One region of the Colwellia sp. RE-S-Sl-9 genome, then DNA from elsewhere that is predicted to be linked to it. Evidence: predicted binding sites of a transcription regulator. Region 1 holds the regulator's gene; the other holds the start of a gene.

Region 1 (7,933 bases):
ACATCAGGTTTAAGTAGTTTAGCCTTTTCTACAGCTTCTACACCATTTACAGCAACATCAACAACATTTAGGTTGGGATCAGCATTTAAAATATCGGCTACTCGACGTCTAAAAAAGCTGGAATCATCAACTACTAATACCTTATATGGCATTAACTATCTCTTTATCTTGTACGTAATTTTTTATGAACACTAGATTTCTTAGCGTAATATTTAAGCAGGTTAGGAACATCAACAATTAATGCTATGCCACCATCACTCGTGATTGTAGCTCCTGCCATACCGGGAGTTCCGTGTAATAAACGGTCGAGGGGTTTAATAACAACTTCTTCTTGTCCAATTAAACTGTCAACAACAAAACCAACTTGCTGGCTCCCTACTTGTACAATAACTACATGCCCTGTATCTCTTGGTTTTTCAACATAATCTCGAACTAACCATTGATCAAGATAAAATAATGGAATGGCTTTATCTCTAACAATAATAGTTAATTGACCATCAACTATATTAGTACTCGTTAAATCTAAATGAAATATTTCATTTACACCCGCTAATGGCAAAGCGAATGTTTGTTTGCCAATAATAACCATAAGAGTAGGCAATATGGCTAAAGTCAGTGGAACTTTAATTTCAAGTACAGTACCAATACCTAATTCAGAATCTATATTAACAGTACCGTTTAATTGCGTAATTTTGGTTTTTACAACATCCATTCCTACACCACGACCAGAAACTTCTGAAATTTCGGTTTTGGTTGAAAATCCCGGTGCAAAAATCAAATTAAAAGCTTCACTATCCGACATACGAGCCGCGGCATCTGCATCTAATACACCACGCTCTATAGCAATTTCTTTCAATTTTTCAGCATTCATTCCAGCACCATCATCTCGAATGGTAAGAAGAATATGATCACCTTCTTGTGAAGCTGAAAGTATTACGGTTCCTTCTCTTTCTTTACCTTTTGATTCTCGAACATCAGGATCTTCAATACCGTGATCAACTGAGTTTCGCACTAAATGCACCAATGGGTCAGCAAGAGCTTCAACTAAATTTTTATCTAAATCAGTTTCTTCACCTTCAAGAATAAGTTTAATTTCTTTATTTAAGCTTCGAGCTAAATCACGTACAACCCGAGGAAAGCGGCCAAAAACCTTTTTAATAGGCTGCATACGCGTTTTCATTACAGCGCCTTGTAAATCAGTTGTCACAGCATCGAGATTAGAAACAGCTTTGGTTAAATCTTCATCTTCTTTGGTCATTCCTAAACTAGTTAAACGATTACGAACTAGTACTAGTTCACCCACCATATTCATGATTTGATCGAGTCGCTTAGTATCCACTCGAACGGTTGTTTCACCTTGTGAAGCAGTAGCTTGAGGTGCTTTTTTCTCAGGTGTTGATGGTTTGCTCGCGGGTGCTGCTTTTACGGCGGCTACAGGAGCAGGTTTAGGCGTTGCAGGTGGTGGTGTTACTTGTTGAGGCTGAGTATTAGTTGTTGCATTTTGTGGCCCTTTTCCTTGGCCATGAAGTTCATCTAATAAATTTTCAAATTCGTCATCATTGATTTCGTTAGGATTACTTTTAGCTTCGGCCTTATTAACTTCTGGAGAAAAAGCACCTTGCCCATGTAAATCATCAAGTAAGCTTTCGAACTCATCATCTGTAATTTCATTACTATTATTATTTGATACATTAGTAGGCGTAGCCGGAGGTGTTACAGAACCGCCGCCATGTAATTCATCTAATAATTTTTCAAATTCGTCTTCAGACATTTCATCTGATGAACTTGAAGATACAGGAGCTGCAGGCTCCTCGACTACCGTTGCAACAGGAACGTCTTCAGATTCTGGTACACTTAAACGATGTAATTCAGCTATTAATTCAGGGGCAGCGGGTACGAGAGGCTCTCCTCCTTGAACTAAAGCAAACATTTCATTGATTGAATCTGTTGCCTGCAGAATAACATCCATTAAATCAGAGGTAACCGTTCTTTTATTAGTTCTTAAGAGGTCAAATATATTTTCAGCGCCATGACAAACATCCACAAGCTCTGTTAACGATAAAAAGCCTGCTCCGCCTTTTACAGTATGAAATCCGCGAAATATTGCATTTAATAAATCAGCATTATCGGGGTCATTTTCAAGCTCTACTAATTGTTCAGATAAAGCTTCGAGAATTTCACCTGCTTCAATTAAAAAATCTTGTAAAATCTCTTCATCTTGCTCAAACGACATTTAGCAACTCCTTAAAACCCTAAACTTGATAAAAGATCGTCAACATCGTCTTGATCTGAAACAACGTCATCACGCTCTTTACTATTTACAATCGGACCTTCAACCAAATTTTCACCCACTGAAGGTTTAGCTTTATTTTGAATTGAGTCTGAAGACATGCCAAATGCGGTTAGCATTCCAATCAAACCATCTTCAACTTCCCTTACTAAATCAATAACTTTACGAATAACTTGGCCTGTTAAGTCTTGAAAGTCTTGCGCCATCAAGACATCAGTCATTAATATACGAATTTTATCTGTTTCACTTCCTGTTGATTTTAATAACAAATCAATATCTAAACATAACTGTTTAAACTCAGGTAATTCTAATTTATTTTGTATAAGTTTTGTCCATAAAGGATTAACCACTTCGACTCTATTTTGTAATGACTCAAGCACAGGAAAAATAGATTCAACTGCATCCATTGTTTTGTTTGCAGCTTCTTCCGTTCGTTCTATAACATAGTTAAGTCGTTCTTTAGCATCAGGTATATCAGCTTTTGCTAAATCAGTGAGTCGAGAGTCAACTTGAAAATTATTCAAAGAATCATGTAACTGACGGGTTAATTTACCTATTTCAGCAAACAGCTCTGTATTGATTGGACTTTGAATATCTGCAACCAATTCATCAGCCTTGTCTTGCTGATCTGTTTCTAAATATTCAACCAACAATTTAGCTTGTTCTAATGAAACATGTACTTTAGGCAAACTACTCATGCAAAATATCCTTTATTTATTTAGGTATTAAAGAAAGATTTTCAATTAACCTAAGCGTTCGAATATTTTATCGAGTTTAGTTTTTAACGTTGCAGCAGTGAAAGGTTTTACAATATAGCCATTTACACCCGCTTGAGCGGCCATAACTATTTGCTCTTTTTTCGCTTCAGCTGTCACCATTAAAACAGGAATATGGGATAAACTAGCGTCTGCTCGAATAGCTTTTAATAAATCTATTCCTTGCATACCAGGCATATTCCAATCGGTTACAACAAAATCAAACTCTCCTGACTGAAGCATAGGTAAAGCGGTGCTACCATCATCAGCTTCTTGAATGTTAGTAAAACCTAAATCGCGTAACAAGTTTTTCACTATTCGTCTCATCGTTGAAAAATCATCAACTACAAGAACTTTCATATTTTTATCCAAGGCACCCTCCGGTGAGAACATTCAAAAATTTTAAATTACTTATTATTCTACTTAACTTTGCCAAGAATGCATACGAGCTTTTAAACGATGCATAGCTTGACTGTGAATTTGACTTACTCTTGACTCGCTTACATCAAGAACTTGTCCTATCTCGCGTAAATTAAGTTCTTCATCATAATACAATGAAAGTACTAAACTTTCTCGTTCAGGTAAAGTAGAAATACATTCACTTAACGCTCTTTTAAAAACAATCTCTTCAATTTGATTATAGGGCTCGTCACTTATTGATTTATTTTCTAAATTCAAAGCGTCTTCACTAACACCTAAATCATCTATTCCGATTATTTTCCCAGAACTTACATCATTAAGAATATGATGGTATTCATTTAAAGAAATATCAAGTTTATCTGCTACTTCCTTGTCAGTTACATCTCTTCCTAACTCTGACTCTAACTCTTTTATCGCATCACTCACCATACGACTATTCTTATGAACAGAGCGAGGAGTCCAGTCTCCACGTCGAATTTCATCCAACATGGAACCTCTAATTCTTATCCCTGCAAATGTTTCAAAGCTTGCGCCTTTTGTATGGTCAAAGTTATTTGATGCTTCGAGTAGACCGATCATTCCTGATTGAATAAGATCATCTACAAGTACACTTGCAGGTAATCTTGCAAGTAAATGGTAGGCTATACGTTTAACTAAAACAGTATATTGTTCTATTAAAACAGATTTATCTGTTTGAGTACTGTAGGCATCTGCTTTTCCCAAACTATATACTCGCGATAATTAGCATATTAATGTTCTAATAATTGTTCAATAAAGAACTCTAAATGGCCTGAAGGTTGGTGAGGAATTGGCCATTTCATGATATTTTTTGCTAAGTTTTTAAAACCTATTGAAGCGGGTGAATTAGGAAATGCTTCAATAATTGCTTTTTGCTTACGACCTGATTTACGTATGTTTTCATCAAATGGCACAACGCCAACAAGTTCTAAGCCTACATCTAAAAATCTATCACTTACTTTGGCTAGTTTTTCAAATAATTGCTGCCCTTCGTTAGGGCTTCGTACCATGTTAGCAACAACCTTAAATTTAAATACATCATGATCACGACTTAATAATTTCATTAACGCGTAACAATCGGTAATTGACGTTGGCTCATCACATACTACTAACATAATATCTTGTGAGGCTCGACAGAAGCTCAATACCATGTCGGAGATCCCTGCTGCGGTATCAACAATAAGAATATCGAACTCTGTTTGCATATCACTAAAGGCTCGAATTAATCCTGCATGCTCACTAGGTGTTAAATCAACCATAGATTGAGTACCTGAAGTGGCTGGAATAATTTTAATTCCTGCAGGGCCTTCGATGATAATATCGTCTAATTCACATTCACCAGACAACACATGAGAAAGGTTACGTTGAACACGTAGACCTAACATAACATCAACATTGGCAAGCCCTAAATCTGCATCTAGAACAAGTACTTTTTTACCCAGTTGAGCTAATGCTATAGATGTGTTTAAAGACACGTTAGTTTTACCTACGCCACCTTTACCACCTGATACTGCAATAACTTTAATTTGTTGTAAATCTTGCATCTTACGTAAACCACTCGCTTGGTCTATCATTTAAATCTTCTCGTCACTGACACATACACTATTTTCGAAAAGATGTTGCTAAGTAAATACATTATAGCTTAGTACATCTTAACTCGTGAAGTTATAAGCGGTTTTTATCAATGTTATTCAATTTAACTAATTTAATTAGTTTAAGCTAGCTTGTTTTGCTAAACATATTCAATTTATGCTGCACTTGCTTCTTTTTTAGGCATTGGTCGCCATGTACTAGTGTGTTGGTGGTTTATTCGACTACTCATTTTGTCTGCTAAGGCAACTAATTTTTCAGCATTTGCTACCTTAATATCTTCAGGAACTCGTTGTCCATCGGTAAGGTAACCGATAGGTAATCCGTTTTGAATAGCGGTAGAAATAATTTCACCAATACTAATACTCTCATCCAGTTTAGTATAGATACAGCCAGCTAATGGAATTTTTTTAAATCTTTCTACATTTTCTTGCATAACACGCTGCTGAGTATTGGCTGATAACACAAGATAATTACGAATTCTCACACGTGCATTGGCAATTAAATCTGTTAAATGCTGTGCTAAGCGCATGTCTCTCTGTCCCATACCCGCAGTATCAATTAATATAAGTTTCTTTTGTCCAAACTGCTGTAGTAATGAGTCTAATGCTTGTGCATCGTTAGCCAACTTAACTTGGCAACCAATAATACGTCCGTAAGTGGTTAATTGTTCAAAACCACCGATCCTAAAACTATCAGTAGAAATTAATACTACTTCATCAGCACCATGAATTTGTGCAAACCTTGCAGCTAATTTAGCAATAGTGGTAGTTTTACCTACACCTGTTGGACCCACTAAAGAAATAACACCGCCATGATGAATAATATCGTTATTGGTTGTATTTAGTTGCTGTGCTATAAATTTTTTCGCCTGCTCCCAAGCATCTTGTTCATTTTGTTGAGGAGGAATAAAACCAGCTATTTGATCTGCCATATGGTCTGTTAATCCCAAAGCAACTAGCTTGTTTATGAGCAATGCTTTTTGAGGGTTCTTTTGTGCCATATCTTGCCACATTAAACCCGACAACTGATGTTCTAAAAGGTGTCTAATGGTATGCATTTCTTTTTTCATTGTTTCAAATTCATTTGAATTATCATGAGAAAAAGAAGTTACCGAAGGATCATTAAAAACGTCTGTATCATTTGTTTCATCATTAACGATAGCAGCGTCCTTTTGTAATGACGGCATTGAGGAAGTATTTGATTGTTCTATATTTTGTTCTGCGTTTCTTTGCTGAGTCGAGTGTTGTAAACGGTCAGTGAAATTTTTAAATTGTAATTCAATATCATTGCTTGAAGATGTTTTTTCTCTTGAGCTATTATCGTGAGACTCCGCTTGAGCTTCTTGTTGAACTTTACGATTCAACAAGGCTGATAAACTATCAACAGGTGCTGCTCCAATGTCTACACTTTCTTCTACATGTTGAGTTTTGGTTGCAGAACGTCCACTTAAACTCACAACATCATTACTTAAATCTTGAGGATTATTATTTGTTACTGATGCTTCTGGAGCAATACTCTCTTTGGCTTGTGATGGGTAATAGTCAATAGCCGCCATAATTTCGACGCCCTCCACAACCTTTTTATTCGACATAATAACGGCATCCGCACCTAGCTCTTCTTTAATTTGCGCTAATGCAGTCTTCATATCTGCGGCAACAAAACGTCTAATTTTCACTATGGACCCCTTATTTATCTATTATCGCGAGCGAATAATGCTATGTATTACCTATCGCGCTTATAATCTTGATTTGTTTATCGTCTGGTATTTCTTGATAAGAAATAACTCTTAACCCTGGAATTGTATATTTAACAAACTTAGCTAATACCGTTCGTAATATACCTGAGGTTAATAGAACTGGCGTGTCTCCTGCCATTTCTTGTTGTTGAGCGCCTTCCATTAATGAAGTTTGTAATCGCTCAGCCAAACCAGGTTCAATTCCAGCGCCGTCATCTCCAGCCATTTGCATAGACTGGTGCAACATCTGTTCCAACTCTGGTGACAATGTTATGACAGGTACTTCATTAGCTGGCCCTACAAGCTCTTGTACTATAAATTTACGGAGTGTGATCCTAACAGCCGCAGTAAGAACTTCAGGATCTTGGCTTCTAGGTCCATATTCAACAAGTGTTTGCACAATACTACGCATGTCTCTTACCGGCACACCTTCGTTCATTAAGTTTTGTAAAACTTTAACCAAACAACCAAGGGTTAGTGTGTCAGGAATAAAGCCTTCAACTAATTTAGGATAAGACTTAGCAAGTATGTCTAATAGGTTTTGAACCTCTTCATGTCCTAATAATTGAGCCGCGTTATTGGTCAAAATTTGACTTAAATGGGTCGCTAAAACTGTTGCGCAATCAACAACGGTATAACCTAAAGATTGTGCGTATTCTCTTTGTGATTGATTAATCCAAACAGCATCTAAACCAAAGGCTGGATCTTTAGTCGGCGTGCCTTCTAAATTACCAAATACTTGTCCGGGATTAATGGCAAGTTCGTGATCATGTCTTATTTCTGCCTCACCAACGGTTACACCCATTAATGAAATTTGATAAGTGTTAGGGTCTAAATCTAAATTATCGCGTATATGAACAGCAGGAACTAAAAAGCCAAACTCTTGAGATAACTTTTTACGCACCCCTTTAATTCTATTTAATAATTCGCCGCCTTGTGCTTTATCTACCAATGGAATTAAGCGATACCCTATTTCTAAGCCAATAATATCTACGTGATTTACGTCATCCCAACCTAAATCTTTTACTTCTGATTCTATTTGCTGACTTTCAATTTCGGCTGCTTTTTCTTTTTCAACAATATCAGCTGCATTTTTCTTTTTCAGCTTAGCCCCAAAAAACG
Region 2 (7,933 bases), 290 kb from region 1:
GTGGTGTTAGTGTTTGCGTGTAAGTTTTATCTTTAAAAGTAATTAATTTATCAAAGTTCATCCCGCCGTGTATTCTCACTTTAGGTAAAGTGCGATTGACTTTTTCTTTGAGTAAGCTGCCTACAGGGATATTATCTTGTCTGTAAGTGGTTTGTAATAATTTAAGTTCTGAATTGATAAACCAAGCAGGGCGAGATATAGGTAAAGTAAACCCTGCTTCAAAATGATAACGCTCAGCTGTTGGTAAATTTATTTCGTCAGTGGTGAATCGAGTCATTTCAGAATACATGTTAAACATTGCATTACCGAAAGGAAGGCGATGAGTTTTACTCAGCTCAATATGAGGTTCTGTTTGATAACTAGGTGTGTAATTACCTAAAATTTCAAAATCTTGTAGTTGAACTTTTGCACTCCAAGTATCGCCAAAATAAGAGAGTTCACCTATTTGATACAGGTAAGCATCGTTTGAGTTATATTGATCGCTATTTAAATCCACTAAATAGTTATCATCACTAATGGTTGTGTAGTCAACATAAGCGCGAAAACGGTCTGAAAAAGTACCCACATGCTGAATACGTGCTAAATAACGAGCATCGTCATTTTGAGTTAAATTATGATCTCTATTTAAATATTCAATATCAAGCTTGCCTGATTGCTGGCCGAATAAGTACCTGAATTCTGTATTTAACTGTGTACCGCGCTCAGACATAAAGCGAGGTGTTAATGTTGCATCCATATTTTCAGCTATATTGATGTAATAAGGGATCTCCATTTCAAAGCCAGACTTACTTGAAGATTTCATGCTTGGAAATAAAACACCTGAATGGCGTTCAGTGCCAATAGGCATAGTAAAGTAAGGGATATAAAATACAGGCACATCAAATACTTTAAATCGAGCATGGTATGCTTCTAATTGTTGTTCGGCGGCATTAATTCTTAATTCACTTGCTTGAATATTCCAATCAGGCGTTTCTCCAAAGCAGGTAGTAAAAGACGAGTCGATTAAGGAAAGTACGCCTAGCTGATTAACCGAAATAGATTTTGCTGAACCATGGCCCGCATTTGATATTAATTGATACGAGGTATCACTTAAGGTTGTACTACCTAAAGCTTTACTTGCATTAAGCTGAGACGCAAATACGTCAATACCATCATTTTGAAAGTGAATATTACCTTGTGCATTAACTAATAAATCTTGTCTATTTAATTCTAATTCATCAGCAATAATAGTTTCCGAAGGGGTAAATAAAGTAACACCACCGGTAAATTTAGCATATTGATTTTGTTCAATTTTGGCATGTTGAGATGTAATGGTTATTGATTTTACATCACTAGGTATTTCTTCTGTCGCTAATTTAGCGTAACTAGGAATAGGACATTGTTGATATGCAGTAAAGTTATCGTTTGCAGCTGCGTATTTTGCGCTGAATAAACTTAAAAAAAGCAATGTAATGGTTTTGGGAAAAGGCATTTATATTCCGGAAATTAGCTTTAATTATAATTTGCTTTTAATTTTATAAGGAGAAATTAAATTTTCGCGCATTTTAACGTTAAATATTGCAATAATATAGGGCTTTTATGTATTTCCCTAATTTAAATCATAGTAAAATAAAATATTCTTTGTCAGTTAATTAAAGCGAGTAGCAATATTGAACCCATCAAGATTAGTACAACTGAATATATGGCTATGTAACAATTTTGATATTAATTCAATAAAATTACATTCACTAACCGGCGATGCGGGTTTTAGAAAATATTATCGGTTTAATATTAACAATAAGTCTTATATTGCTGTTGATGCCATTCCTGCAATGTCGAATAATCTTGCGTTTGTTGAAATTCAAAAAGTATTACAACAAGTTATTAACGTTCCCGAGATTATATTTTCAGATTTAGAATTAGGTTTTTTGTGTTTAAGTGACTTTGGTGATGAGCTTTTTAGTGACTTATTAACGCTTGAGAATATGGAATATTCGTATCAAACCGCTATAAAGCTTTTACCAAAAATAGCGAATGCACAATTACCTCAAAATTACTCATTACCTCAATACGATGCCAACTTTGTTAATGTAGAGTGCCATATTTTTACAGAATGGTTATTAGGTGTACATTTAAACATTACACTTAATGAGGAAGAAAAAGCGCAGCTGCGATCTTGTTTTAAAGTCTTAGTAGATAACGCCCTTGAACAGCCTCAAGTGATAATGCATAGAGATTACCATAGTCGTAACTTGATGCTAATAAACTCTGAACAAGAGGCTGCAGATACCACCGAAAGTGAGATAGCGTTAGGTGTTATTGATTTTCAAGATGCTGTTTTTGGCCCTATTACTTACGATATCGTGTCGCTACTTAGAGATTGTTATGTAAGGTGGCCTGATGCAAAAGTAAAAGACCTCTTTTATTACTTCTGCCAATTAATAGATGTCGATAATAAATATCCTGATGTTACACAAGAGCAATGGCTTCGTTGGTTTGACTTAATGGGAATGCAACGCCATGTAAAAGCCAGTGGTATTTTTGCTCGTTTATATCATCGAGATCACAAAAACGGTTACTTAAAAGATATTCCGTTAACTTTATCTTATATTGTTGATATTAGTGCTAAGTATCCAGAGTTGAGTTTTATACATGATTTGGTATTACATAAAGTAATACCGCGGTTAGAAAATAAAGTAAAAAGTAAGGATAATCATTCATGAAAGCGATGATATTAGCCGCAGGACGTGGTGAGCGAATGCGTCCGTTAACAGATGATTGCCCTAAACCCTTATTGAAAGTAGCAGGCATGCCCTTAATTGAGCATCATATTGTTAAGCTTGCGCAAGCGGGTATTACCGATATTGTTATTAACCATGCTTGGTTAGGTGATAAAATTGAAGAGTACTTACAAGACGGTAGCAAATGGGGAGTTTCAATACATTATAGTCGAGAAACACAAGGGGCTTTAGAAACTGCAGGCGGTATTATTAAAGCCTTACCATTATTAGTAGAAAAAGATGAACCTAATGCTCCTTTTTTAGTCGTAAATGGAGATGTGTATACCGACTTTGATTTTACACATATTCCTTTATTACCATCAGACTGCTTAGCTAATATTTGGCTGGTCGCTAATCCAGAGCATAATATAAAAGGTGATTTTTTATTTGCGGAAGAGGCTTCTGAGCTAAACAAAAGTAATAAAGTACATAATCTTACAAGTGAAGCTAATCAGCACCAACAGCAGCAGTCTTTCACTTTTAGTGGTATTGCTTTATATCGACCTGAATTTTTTACCGCTTATACCAATGAAAATGTATTGCCATTAGGGCCATTATTGAGAGAAACCGCGGAAAACTTAGAGCTTTCTGGTACTATATTGAAAGGTCAATGGACTGATGTAGGCACACCAGAACGATTAAATGAACTTAACAATACGATATCTTGTTAAACATAAACACATAATTAGAGTAGTAAAAGTAACATGAAAGTTTGGGGAAAAATTTTAGGTGGTTTATTTGGCTTCATGCTGAGTAAAAATATTTTTGGTGCTTTGCTAGGCGTTTGGATCGGTCATAGCTTTGATAAAGGACGTGGGTTTAATTTTAATAACTTGGCAGGTCAAAGTTTTACAGATGCAGAGCGGCAACAAGCTTTTTTCTCTACAACTTTTTCTGTTATGGGATATGTTGCTAAAGCTAATGGTAGAGTTACTCCTCAAGAAATCGCCTTTGCTACTGCTTACATGGATAAATTGGGCTTAACGGGCGATATTAGGCAACAAGCTCAAGACGCCTTTAGAGACGGAAAAGTTGTCGGTTTTCCTTTAAAAGAACGATTGGATGACTTTACTCACAAATGCGGTAAGCGTCATGACTTACTGCTGATGTTTTTAGAAATTCAAATTCAAGTGGCTTTTGCTGATGGCACATTAGATCAGGAAGAGCGTGAAGCGCTGCACCAAATAGCTAAAATTTTAGGCTTTTCTACCCGAGATTTAGATCGCTTGCTGGAAATGATTATTGCGGGTGACCAATTTAATCAACAAGGCAATAGATCTCCACAATCATCAAAGGTACAACTTAGCAATGCCTATAAAGCACTGGGTTGTACGCCTGAAATGAGCGAACAAGAAATTAAAAAAGCTTACCGTAAACTCATGTCTCAACATCATCCTGATAAGCTGATGGCAAAAGGTTTACCTCCTGAAATGATGGAAATGGCTAAACAAAAAACACAAGATATTCAATCAGCATATGAAGCGGTGACTAAAGCAAGAGGTTAGGAGGAGAATATTTTTATTCTGAATAAATTACCAACCGATTGTTTTTAACCAGCCATTAACTTCAGTTAATAATGTTTGTTCTGGGTAATAGCCCGGAACCATATTGTGTAGATATTTTTGGCGATAATAAACTTTCAATTCCTTTGTAGCGTATTTCTTTCTTAACATGGCATTTTCTAGCACGCTATTACGGTCTTTTTTTAGTATCAAGTCTAAAACAGGCAACTCAGACATCGCTATGTTTTTCGCAAAAGTATCGTTTTCTAATTCAGAATACATGCCTGCACTTAATGTAATCAGTGCTGCGGGTAATAAATCTTGGTTGTTTTTATAAAGATCTATCAGTATCGCTGCTTGGCTTCCTTCTGTGATCACCAAAAAAATACCGGGGTAATTTTTAGCTTTTTCCATTACTGCGGTGACTAAGCTTTTTAATTCATTTTGATAGGGCATAAGCGCCGCTTTATTTTGTTCTATTCTTTCTTCTTTTGTTAATGCTACCGAAGGGTAGTTCATTGGCTTATTAGGTGATTGCACACTGATTGTAGACCAGCCTGCATCGGGAAGATTTTTTCGTAAAAAATTCATGGCTTTTGGATTTGCTACGCCTTGTTGCCAATCAGGTATTAAAATCGCCACGCCTTTATTGTTTTGTGTTGAACTGCTTTCTTCAATAATAATATATTCGCTATCGCCCGCTTTAATTGATTGAGTTTTACTACCGGATAAATAATGGGTGAGATCTTGTTTTTGTTGTTCGAATGAACTGACGGGTTTTACTATTTTTATATCACTACGTTGAATACTTTTTGAGGGCTGCTTTTTATCTTCATCAACCTTTTCTGGTTCAGCGGCTTCTTCTTCCTCGGCAAAATAAAAATACGCTTGTGCGTGGTTATACCCAAGTATATTAGGTATTAAATAGAAAAGGGCAGTAATAAATAAAATACGCAACAACATGAATTCCTAAAGTGAAGAGGTTTACTTATACCTACAAAATGAGCAGGTATAAGTATGTATCGACTTGCTTAGATGATTGTTTAATAAAAAATGAGATAAATAAACTTAGATGAATATAAAACTATAGCTTAAAGCATATACCCGTTACCGATCAAGATGCGTTTTTCAGAGCGCTTGAGCGATATCAATTCAAGGCAGTGCTTTGTAATAATGGTTGTTCCCTTATAAAAAGCATTAACGAAGAAGTGATTTTGCTCAAGCGCTTCTTCGATGGGTCTAAAAACAATTTATGCTTCGTTATTAACTTTAGTAAGGGAATAACCATGACGTAAACTTAATGCCTTGCATACATGGATGTATGTACTTAGATTTCGTCTGGAACATGAAATCTGTGCCTAAATTGTTTTTAGTTCCCACTGAAACCTGCATCTTGAATGATAACGGGTATATAAAGAGGGCTACTCAAACGGGCAATCAGCTAAAAAAGTCATTTCTTCATGCGTTACGGGATGAGAAATACTTAGCATTTGAGCGTGTAAATTTAGTCGGTTAGCCATCGCGAGAGCTTCAGTATGAGCATAAAGTCGGTCTCCTAAAATAGGGTGACCTATTGAAAGCATATGAACTCTTAATTGATGCGAGCGACCTGTAATAGGTGTTAGTTCAACTAAGGTTGAATTGTCGCCATAACTGAGCACTTTGTAATGAGTTAAAGAGGGTTTGCCTCTTTTGTGATCAATCATTTGCTTAGGGCGGTTAGGCCAATCGCAAATAAGCGGCTGGTCGACAGAGCCTTGGGCTTCTTTTACACGGCCAAATACTCTAGCGATATATTTTTTCTTGGTTTTACGTTTTTCAAATTGTTGGCTAATAGCGACATGGGTAGGTTTGTTTAGCGCCATGATGATGATGCCAGACGTTGCCATATCTAACCTATGCACAACAGTAGCGCTAGGTAATACCCGCGCTACTCTGTTTTCTAAACAGTCTTTGTGTTCAGGTAATCGCCCCGGAACGGTTAACAGTCCGCTACCTTTGTTTAAAACAATAAGGTCGTTATCCCTATAAACTATGTGTAAATAGGGATCGAGTGGCGGTTGATAGACAAAGTCAGGGTTAGCACTCATTAATGAGTTACAACAATCAGTCTTATCGCTTCAAACTTCAACTGTGCTTTGTTGATATAGCTTTCAAGCTCAGATTTTTGTAGCTGAATAAAATCTACTTCTTCTTGTCGAACACTCGGATTAATTTTCGCTAACGCGGCTAATCGAGCATGTTCTTTATCTAAATTGTTTCGCATGGTATCAAGCGCATTTTGTTGGATACTAGCAACACTGGTTTCGGCATGTGCTTCAGCTTTAGTCACCAGTGGTGTAATTTGCTGTTTTAACGCCTTAACTAACTGAAGGGCTACTTGTTTTTTGGTTGGGCTAAGTTGTTGATCAAGCACTTCTTCACCCACTTTATCAGCAAGGTTGTTACCATTTTTATCCACTAATACACGTATTGGTGTGGTAGGTAAGTAACGGCCTAATTGTAAGTTGCTTGGCGCTGTTGCTTCAACGGTAAATAAACATTCAACAAAGAAAGTTCCTACAGGTAGCGCTGGATTTTTTAATAAACCAATACACGAATTACCAATTTCGTCAGAAAGCACTAAGTCCATAGCACCACGTACCATAGGATGATCCCAAGTCAGTAATTGATAGTTTTCAGAAACTAGTGCCGTGTCGCGGTTAAACGTAATCGTTGTTCCATCTTCAGGTAAACAAGGGAAGTTGCTGTTCAACATATGTTCAGACGGTTGCAATGCGATAGAGTTATCGGCTTTATCGTCTTGCTGAATACCAAACACATCAAGTACTTGAAACATAAATTGAGGTAATTCAATTTGTTCATCTAGTTTTTCTATTTTCTTCACTAATTCAAGGGCTTTACCTTGGCCTGAAGAATGAAGTTCAAGTAGTTTATCTCTACCGCTTTCTAATTCTTTTTTAATGATCAAATGTTTTTGTTGGCTTGCTTCAATAAGCTGAGCAGACTCGTCTGATTGCCATTGAGCAGATAAAGCTAAGTTTTGTAATTTAGCACCAAATTCTTTAAATATTGCATGGCCAGTAACACAAGTATGTTCAAAAGCATTAAGACCTTGGTGATACCAATTAAATAATAAACTTTGCGGTGAATCTTCAAAGTAAGGTACATGAATACGTATTGTTTGGTTTTGACCTATACGATCTAAACGTCCGATACGTTGTTCAAGTAAATCAGGGTTATTTGGTAAATCGAACAACACCATGTGATGAGCAAATTGGAAGTTACGACCTTCACTACCAATTTCAGAACATAATAATAACTGCGCACTGTCTTCGTCTTGTGCGAAGTAAGCCGCGGCTTTATCACGTTCAAAAATACTTAAACCTTCATGGAATACTGCAGCACGTATGCCTTCTTTAACACGAAGCGCGGTTTCTAAATCGATAGCCGTTTGCGCGTGTGCACAAATAACAAGTAGTTTTTCTTTACCTAAGCTGTCTAATAAATTGATTAAGTAATCAACTCTTGGATCAACGTCATACCAATTATCATGCTGCTCTAAACCAAATAATATTTCTGGAGTAAATACGAATTTACTTTGTGAAAGCTCACGTAAATTGTCAACACTATCACTTAATAACAAATCATTAATAATGGTTTGATATTGCT

Evidence for each region. The regulator FliA, encoded in region 1, starts transcription of late flagellar genes. The targets are predictions, from matches to a motif close to CTAAAGNTNNNNNNNNNNNNGCCGATA.
Region 2: the regulator FliA is predicted to act here: its motif matches at 5,282-5,308, upstream of ACM9HF_RS10405 (DUF3530 family protein).

The regions. Positions count from the first base shown of each region.
Region 1 is NZ_CP182631.1:2,134,141-2,142,073, forward strand. Features, by position in the region: gene ACM9HF_RS09150 (protein-glutamate methylesterase/protein-glutamine glutaminase) at 1-152, opposite strand, end outside; gene ACM9HF_RS09155 (chemotaxis protein CheA) at 164-2,233, opposite strand; gene ACM9HF_RS09160 (protein phosphatase CheZ) at 2,245-2,988, opposite strand; gene cheY (chemotaxis response regulator CheY) at 3,034-3,417, opposite strand; gene ACM9HF_RS09170 (RNA polymerase sigma factor FliA) at 3,469-4,188, opposite strand; gene ACM9HF_RS09175 (MinD/ParA family ATP-binding protein) at 4,215-5,057, opposite strand; gene flhF (flagellar biosynthesis GTPase FlhF) at 5,231-6,751, opposite strand; gene flhA (flagellar biosynthesis protein FlhA) at 6,792-7,933, opposite strand, start outside.
Region 2 is NZ_CP182631.1:2,427,252-2,435,184, reverse strand. Features, by position in the region: gene lptD (LPS assembly protein LptD) at 1-1,471, opposite strand, end outside; gene ACM9HF_RS10420 (aminoglycoside phosphotransferase family protein) at 1,650-2,702, shown strand; gene murU (N-acetylmuramate alpha-1-phosphate uridylyltransferase MurU) at 2,699-3,430, shown strand; gene djlA (co-chaperone DjlA) at 3,464-4,264, shown strand; gene ACM9HF_RS10405 (DUF3530 family protein) at 4,292-5,224, opposite strand; gene rluA (bifunctional tRNA pseudouridine(32) synthase/23S rRNA pseudouridine(746) synthase RluA) at 5,683-6,351, opposite strand; gene rapA (RNA polymerase-associated protein RapA) at 6,351-7,933, opposite strand, start outside.